2 regions of the Achromobacter sp. HNDS-1 genome follow, and region 1 is predicted to be linked to the other one. Evidence: riboswitches for the same ligand, from Rfam matches in the RefSeq annotation. Region 1 holds a riboswitch; the other holds the start of a gene.

The links. Region 1 has a riboswitch for manganese ahead of mntP (manganese efflux pump MntP). Riboswitches for the same ligand answer to the same signal wherever they lie in the genome.
Region 2: another riboswitch for manganese. It lies ahead of ABFG95_RS19930 (sodium:calcium antiporter); the one in region 1 lies ahead of mntP (manganese efflux pump MntP).

Annotation. Positions count from the first base shown of each region.
Region 1 is NZ_CP157584.1:1,405,990-1,409,451, reverse strand. It holds gene ABFG95_RS06310 (N-acetyltransferase) at 1-25, opposite strand, end outside; gene ABFG95_RS06305 (DUF3440 domain-containing protein) at 22-1,245, opposite strand; gene mntP (manganese efflux pump MntP) at 1,461-2,030, opposite strand; yybP-ykoY riboswitch at 2,036-2,214, opposite strand; gene ABFG95_RS06295 (tRNA-binding protein) at 2,257-2,628, opposite strand; gene ABFG95_RS06290 (PQQ-binding-like beta-propeller repeat protein) at 2,683-3,462, opposite strand, start outside.
Region 2 is NZ_CP157584.1:4,305,013-4,308,474, reverse strand. It holds gene ABFG95_RS19935 (hypothetical protein) at 1-71, opposite strand, end outside; gene ABFG95_RS19930 (sodium:calcium antiporter) at 515-1,519, opposite strand; yybP-ykoY riboswitch at 1,600-1,761, opposite strand; gene ABFG95_RS19925 (aminopeptidase P N-terminal domain-containing protein) at 1,895-3,238, shown strand; gene ABFG95_RS19920 (TM2 domain-containing protein) at 3,301-3,462, opposite strand, start outside.

The sequences.
Region 1 (3,462 bases):
AGTCGTATTGGTTCAGGGCGGTCATGGGGATGTCCGCTGGGCCGGGGCAAGCACGATGTCGATGTCGCGCCGCGCGGGCCCGAACGACAGTGAACGGGCCATGTCCTGCTTGAGCAGCGACAGGCCGATGCGCCGCCAGGATGGCTGCGCCTTGCGGTTTTCGAGATCGGGAATGCCGGCATCGGGCCACTGGGCCAGCGGTTGGCCGTGTTGTTCCCACCAGGCGATGAAGACGTCGATGCGGCGCGCGTATACCTGGCGCAGCGTGTCGGGCATGCTGTCGAGCAGAAACTGGCTGTACTGGCGCCAGGAACTGAAGGTGGGCGGCAGGCCGAGGCCGCCGCGATAGCCGAGAAAGCGCTGGCGGCAGTAGCGTGCGGCATAGTTGGCGCCTTCGACGCGCTTGACGGCGCGGAACCAGGTGGCCGGCTCGAGCTTGTGGAACAGGTCCAGCCCCTTGCGCTGGTCATCGCCATAGGGTTGGCAGATGCGCATCTGCGAGTACGCCACGCCAGCGCGCAGCATCTGGTCGTAGAGCCGGTTGTAAGGATGGCGGTGCTCGCCTGTGTAGCGCCAGAGGTCTTCGAACTTCCAGTCGTAGATCGGAAAGAATGTGACGGCCCTGTCGCTCTGCTTGTCGCGGGTGCTCCAGGCCAGGGCCTTGTGCGCGCCGGGCGGGGTCCAGGCGCATTTCTTGCTGCGGCGCTTGACCGCCAGGTAACGGTTGAGCGATTCGTCGGAGCGGATGCCCACCAGGAACGCGGTGGACGCGTCGCGCGACAGCCATTGGTTGAATTCGGGCACGAACTCCTCGAATTCCATGCGATGGCGGTAGAACGGGAAATAGCCGGGATCGCTGATCACGGCGGGATGCCGTGGCAGCGGGCGGATCCAGTCGGCCTCGCGGCCCGGTTCCCAGGCGCACCAGTAGGGTTCGCGCAGGCTGGAGGCATTGCGCAGGTTGATGGGCAGGCAGATCCACCAGGGCCGCACGTCGGGCCGGTTGAACATCTCGGTGACGTGGGCGATGGTGGCCTGGTACTGGCCTTCGAGGTCGATGAATACCGCGTGGACCGGGCCGCGTCCCATTTCGCGCGCGACCTCCAGCGCCAGGTGCAGGGTGACGGAGCTGTCCTTGCCGCCGGAGAACGCCACGCAGACGCGTTCGAAGTGCTGGAACACCAGGCGGATGCGATCACGGGCGGCGTCGAGGACGTTGCAGTCGCGGTAATGCTTGACCGCCATTTTTTTCCCTCCATGCGCGCGGCGTTCCGGATGCGCCGCGCGGGCGGAGCCGCGGCGCCGTGTATCTGCCGGCCAGGGAAAATTTATGCGTATCCGCCGCGACAGGCCTGTGAGGATAGCCCGAACGCGAGGCGTCAAAGCGGTCAATGCGTCCGACATTGACGGAGATTCACGAACTGCGCCGGGCCGCGCGATGCGCGAGCCGGCGCGCGCGGTCACGCCGCCTTCAGGTGCTCGTACAGGATGGTGGCGCCGATGCCGATCAGCGCCAGGCCCCCCAGCACTTCGGCGCGCTTGCCGGCGACGTTGCCGATCAGGCGGCCCACCATCACGCCCAGGGTCACCATCAGCATGGTGGCCAGGCCGATGGCCAGCGCGGTGACGGCGATGTTGTTGTCGATGAAGGCCAGGCTGACGCCGACCGCCATGGCGTCGATGCTGGTGGCGAAACCGGTGACGGCCAGCAGCCAGAAGGAATGGCGGGCGACCGGCGGCGCGGCTTCGTCATGGTCCGCGCGCCAGCCGTTGCGGATCATCATGCCGCCCAGGATACAGAGCATGACGAAGGCGATCCAGTGATCCCACTCCTGCACGTAGCGGGCGGCCACGGACCCGAGCGCCCAGCCGATCACGGGCGTGATGGCTTCGATCACGCCGAATATCACGCCGGTGCGCAGGGCTTCGGAGAGGCGGGGCTTGTGCAGGGCGGCGCCCTTGCCGACCGCGGCGGCGAAGGCGTCGGTGGACATGGCGAAAGCCAGGACGAGTGTGGAGAGGGCGTTCATGCGGGAGAGGCTCCGACCGGGCGAAACACACAGACCGTCCATATCGCCCGGTCGTGAGCTATGGATCAGTCCGTGGTCTCGCCTGACCGTGTCGGTCGCGCGCGCCATGGCCAGGTGGGCCAAGAGTGTTGACGCGGGCGCTTCCGGACGGGGCCGGAAGAGGCTACTCCCCAAGGAGGCTTGCAGTGTACCAAACGGCGCATGGCGCCGGTGTGACACGGCGGGTTCAGGTCAGCCGGGCGCCGTTGGGGACGTCGTGCTCGGGCGTCACCAGGATGGTGTGGTCGTTGGCGTCGGCCAGCCCCAGCACCAGCACTTCGGAGCGCACCGGGCCGACCTGGCGCGGCGGGAAATTGACGATGCCCAGGATGCGCTTGCCCGGCAGTTCCTCAAGCGTGTAGCGGCCGGTGATCTGCGCCGAGCTTTTCTTGACGCCGACGCCGGCGCCGAAATCGATGGTCAGCTTGTAGGCGGGCTTGCGCGCCTCGGGGAACGGGTCGGCGGCAATGATGGTGCCGACGCGGATGTCGACCTTCATGAAGTCGTCGAAGCCGACGGTGGGGGCGGGCGGAGTGGCGGGGTCCTGGGTGTAGTGCATGGGCGTGGGCGATCGGTTCAAGGGGAGCGGGCGACGATGCCCGCGATGGCCCCATCATGCCAGATCGATGCCGCCACGGGTCGGGCGCATGCCCGCCAGCGCGGCCAGATCGACCAGCGCGATGCGGCCGTCGATGGCGCCGACGGCCAGTCTGCCGCCGCGCGCGGCGAGCGCGTAGAGCACGGTGGCGACGCCGCCGATGCGGACCCGGGACGCCAGCAGCAGGTCGCCGCTGGCGGCGTCGATCAGCATCAGGGTGCCGTCGAGGAAAGCCGCCAGCACCAGGCCGTCGGCCACGATGATGGCGCTGGCCGAGGCCGGGGTGGCATGACGCCAGCGTTCCTGGCCGCGCGCCAGCGACTTGCGGTAGATGAAGCCGCGATAGGCGTTGCCGACCGTGGGCGAGTAGTGCTTGCCGGCGATCACCACGCTGGCGCCGAGGGCGTCATCGACGTAGGCGCCACGGCATTCCATGGCGTGGCTGGCGGGCGTGCCGTCCGGCTTGAGCAATGGCCACAGGCGTTCGAGGCGACCATCGGCGTGGACCCGGCACAGGTGCTTGCCTTCGTGCGAGCCGGGCGGCGTGCCTTGCAGCGAGAAAAGATCGGGCGCGCCGTTGATGCCGATGTAGTGGTTGAAGCAGTCGTAGTGGCCGAGATCGAGGCGTCGTTCTCCGGTCAGGGTGGGGTCCAGCAGCACGTCGCCGGCCGTGCGGCGGCGCGCATCGATGCGGTCGCGGCGGCCCAGCAGGCGACCGTCGGCGCTGGCGCAGAAGGTGTATTGGCCATCCTCGTCGCGCAGCGCCGTCAGCGCGCCGTCGCGCAGCGCGTACAG
Region 2 (3,462 bases), 2.9 Mb from region 1:
CCGCGGCGGCGGCCCAGGGCGGTGGCGCGGTCGACGCCGGCGCGGCGCAGGAACAAGTCGAAGAAACGCATAGCGACCTCCATTGCGTAATGGGGAGCGGCTTTCGCGCATACGCGCGCACGCAGGCACACGGCGCATGGCGGGCGGGCACGAAAAAGGCGTGCACGAACGCGGGCGCTGCGACTAGCGGCGGTTCTGGCGGTTTACGTTGGGGAGAATCCCGGCAAGCCGTGGGCCTGCACTGCTGCCCGGAAAGAAGCCCGGGGCTTGGGATACAACCGCAACCTGCTCAACAGGTTGCGGCAGACGGAGTTCTGCGTGGACCTGTCAAACAGCGGCGTCGATGCAAGATCGACTACTTTCGCCGGAATCGGTATTCACGAAGACTGCTCCTGGGATGGATAACGGGCAGAATTTTACGCGGGTTTCCACTGATGGACAAGGTTTTCCGGCACAAAAATTGCTTTTTGTGCAACCCGGCGCGGGCCCGGCGGGGCCGCGCGCCGTTGCGCCCTCAGGCGTAGAAATGCCAGCCCAGATAGGCCGCGAACAGGGCATAGAAGCCGCCCGCCGCCGACAGCGCCGGCACGCTCATGCCAGCGCGGCGGAAGCGCAGCCACAGCAGCCCGATGGACAGCATGGTGAACAGGCCGGCGGCCAGCAGCGGGCCGTCGAGCAGCCACGGCGTGAGGAAGATGCCGAGCGCGCTGGGAATGGTGGCCTGGATCATCATGGCGCCGGAAATGTTGGCCAGCGCCAGGCGTTCCTTGCCCTGGCGCACCCAGATCAGCGCGTTCATGATTTCCGGCAGTTCGGTGGCGACGGGCGCCAGCAGCAGCGCGGCCACGTGCGGCGACGCGCCCATGGCGATGCCCAGCAGTTCGATCTGGTTGACGAATACGTGCGAGGCGCCGGCGATCACGACCAGCGCCAGCAGCGTCTGCGTCGCCGCCCAGAACATCGAAGGGTTGTCGTCGCGCGGCCGCAGCTTGAGCGGCTCGAGATCTTCGCAGTCGATGCAATCCTCGTCGTTGCTCAGCTCGCGCTTGACATACAGACCGTAGGTGGCCAGGAACAGGATGCCCAGCCAGGGCTTCCAGGCGAACGCCAGCAGGCCCAGCCCGACCTTGAAGACGAAGATGCCCATGAACCACGCCTGGTCGCGGGCCAGCCGGCGCTGGTCCGCGTTGATACAGTTGGCTTGCGTGGGCTGCCCGCGACGGGCGCGCCACAAGGCAAGGCCGACCACCGCGTAGGCCAGCGTCGCCAGCACCAGCGGGCCGCCCATGGCCGCGCCGACGCCGATGTCCTTTTGCTCAGGCGTGTCGCCGAACACCACGGCCATGAACGTGACCGCGCTTTCAGGCAGCGCGGTGCCGAATGCCGCCAGCACGGTGCCGGTGGCGGTGGCGCCGAGCTGGAAGCGGTGTCCGACCCATTCGACGCCATTGACGAAGAATTCGCAGGCAAGATAGATCACTGCCGCGGACAGGAAAAACAGGAACAGGGTGAGCAACATATAGGCGAGCCGGACGAGCAGAAACCAATTGGCGCGACGCAACGGCTCGCCCGGCCAAGGGTGAACGCTGCGCGGCCAAAGGTCTCGCCTGGCTGATCCATGCGCGGGCGTACCGCGGCACGGAGACCGTTAGCGCCATGGAGTCCTGGAAACCGCTACGCGATACCGGACCACCAAGTCTGTTGACGCTAACTCCTTTGGGGACAAAGGATGGCTACTCCCCAATGACAGAGCCGCGATTGTAGCAGCCCGGCCATGACCGTCCAGAGAATCTCCGCGGCGCGCGCGTGAATGCCGCCGGACTGTCGTATTGGCGGCACGGCGAGTAAAGTAAGTGGCACCACCGTTTCCCGCCGGGCCCCGCGCCCCCTGCCCATGAGCCTGCCTCCCACCGATATCGCCCCCTTCGCCGCCCGCCGCCAGCGCCTGATGGCGCGGATGCGCGCCGATGGCGGCGGCATCGCCATCCTGGCCACCGCGCCCGAAGCCATCCGCAACCGCGACGCCGAATACCCCTACCGGCACGACAGCGACTTCTTCTACCTGACCGGCTTCACCGAGCCCGGCGCGTGGCTGGTGCTGATCGCCGGCGCCACCGACCGCGCCCTGCTGTTCTGCCGCCCGCGCCATATCGAGCACGAGATCTGGGAGGGACGGCGCTTCGGCCCGGAGGCCGCGGCCGAGCATTTCGGCTTCGACGACGCGCATGCGCTGGACGCGCTCGACGAACTGGTGCCCAAGCTGCTGCTGGACCAACCGACCCTGTATGCGCCACTGGCCGGTGACAAGCGCACCGACGGCCGGCTGCACCGCTGGCTGGCGGCGGCGCGCGAGGCCAGCCGCGGCGGCCATCAGCCTCCCATGCGGCAGCAGGACATCCGGCCGATCCTGGCCGAGATGCGGCTGGTGAAGGACGCCAGCGAAATCGCCGCGATGCGGCGCGCCGCCAAGATCTCCGCCGGCGCCCACGCCCGCGCCATGCGGGCCGCCCGCGCTGGCATGCGCGAATACGAACTGGAAGCGGAGCTGTTGTATGAGTTCCGCCGCCATGGCGCGCAGGCGGTGGCCTACAACAGCATCGTCGCGGCCGGGGCCAATGCCTGCGTGCTGCACTACCCTGCCGGCGAGGCGGTGCTGCGCGATGGCGACCTGGTGCTGATCGACGCCGGCTGCGAGGTCGACAGCTACGCCAGCGACATCACCCGCACCTTTCCGGTCAACGGCCGCTACAGCGGCCCGCAGCGCGCGCTGTACGACCTGACGGTGGCGGCGCAGGAGGCCGCGGCCCAGGCCACCGCGCCGGGCCGCGGCTGGAACGATGGCCATGACGCCGCGGTGCGGGTGCTGGCCCAGGGCATGCTGGACCTGAAACTGCTGAAGGGATCGCTGGATGGCGTGATCGAGTCGGGCGACTACAGCCGTTTCTACATGCACCGCACCGGCCACTGGCTGGGCCTGGACGTGCACGATGTGGGCGACTATCGCCAGCCGGGCGGCGCTGCCGGTGCGGAACGCCCGTGGCGCAAGCTGGAAACAGGCATGATGCTGACGATCGAGCCGGGCATCTATGTGCGCCCCGCCGACGACGTGCCCGAGGCCTACTGGAACATCGGCATCCGTACCGAGGACGACGCGCTGGTGACGGACGAGGGCTGCGAGCTGATCACCCGCGGCGTGCCGGTGCAGGCCGGCGAGATCGAGGCGCTGATGCGCGAATGAGCGGGCAGCGCGCAGGCCGGCCGGCGTGGCCTCGGCCACGCTCGTGAGGGCGTCCCGAGGGGCTACAGTGTCAGGCCGTCCAGCCAGCCCATCGCCACCCACACGTAGACCACCACCATCGCGATCGCGAACATCGACACGGTGGCGCCCACCAGGCAGGCCAGGATGGCCACCAGCACCGGCCCCCAGCCGGTCCTGGGGGACGGCGGCAATCCGGGGTTGTA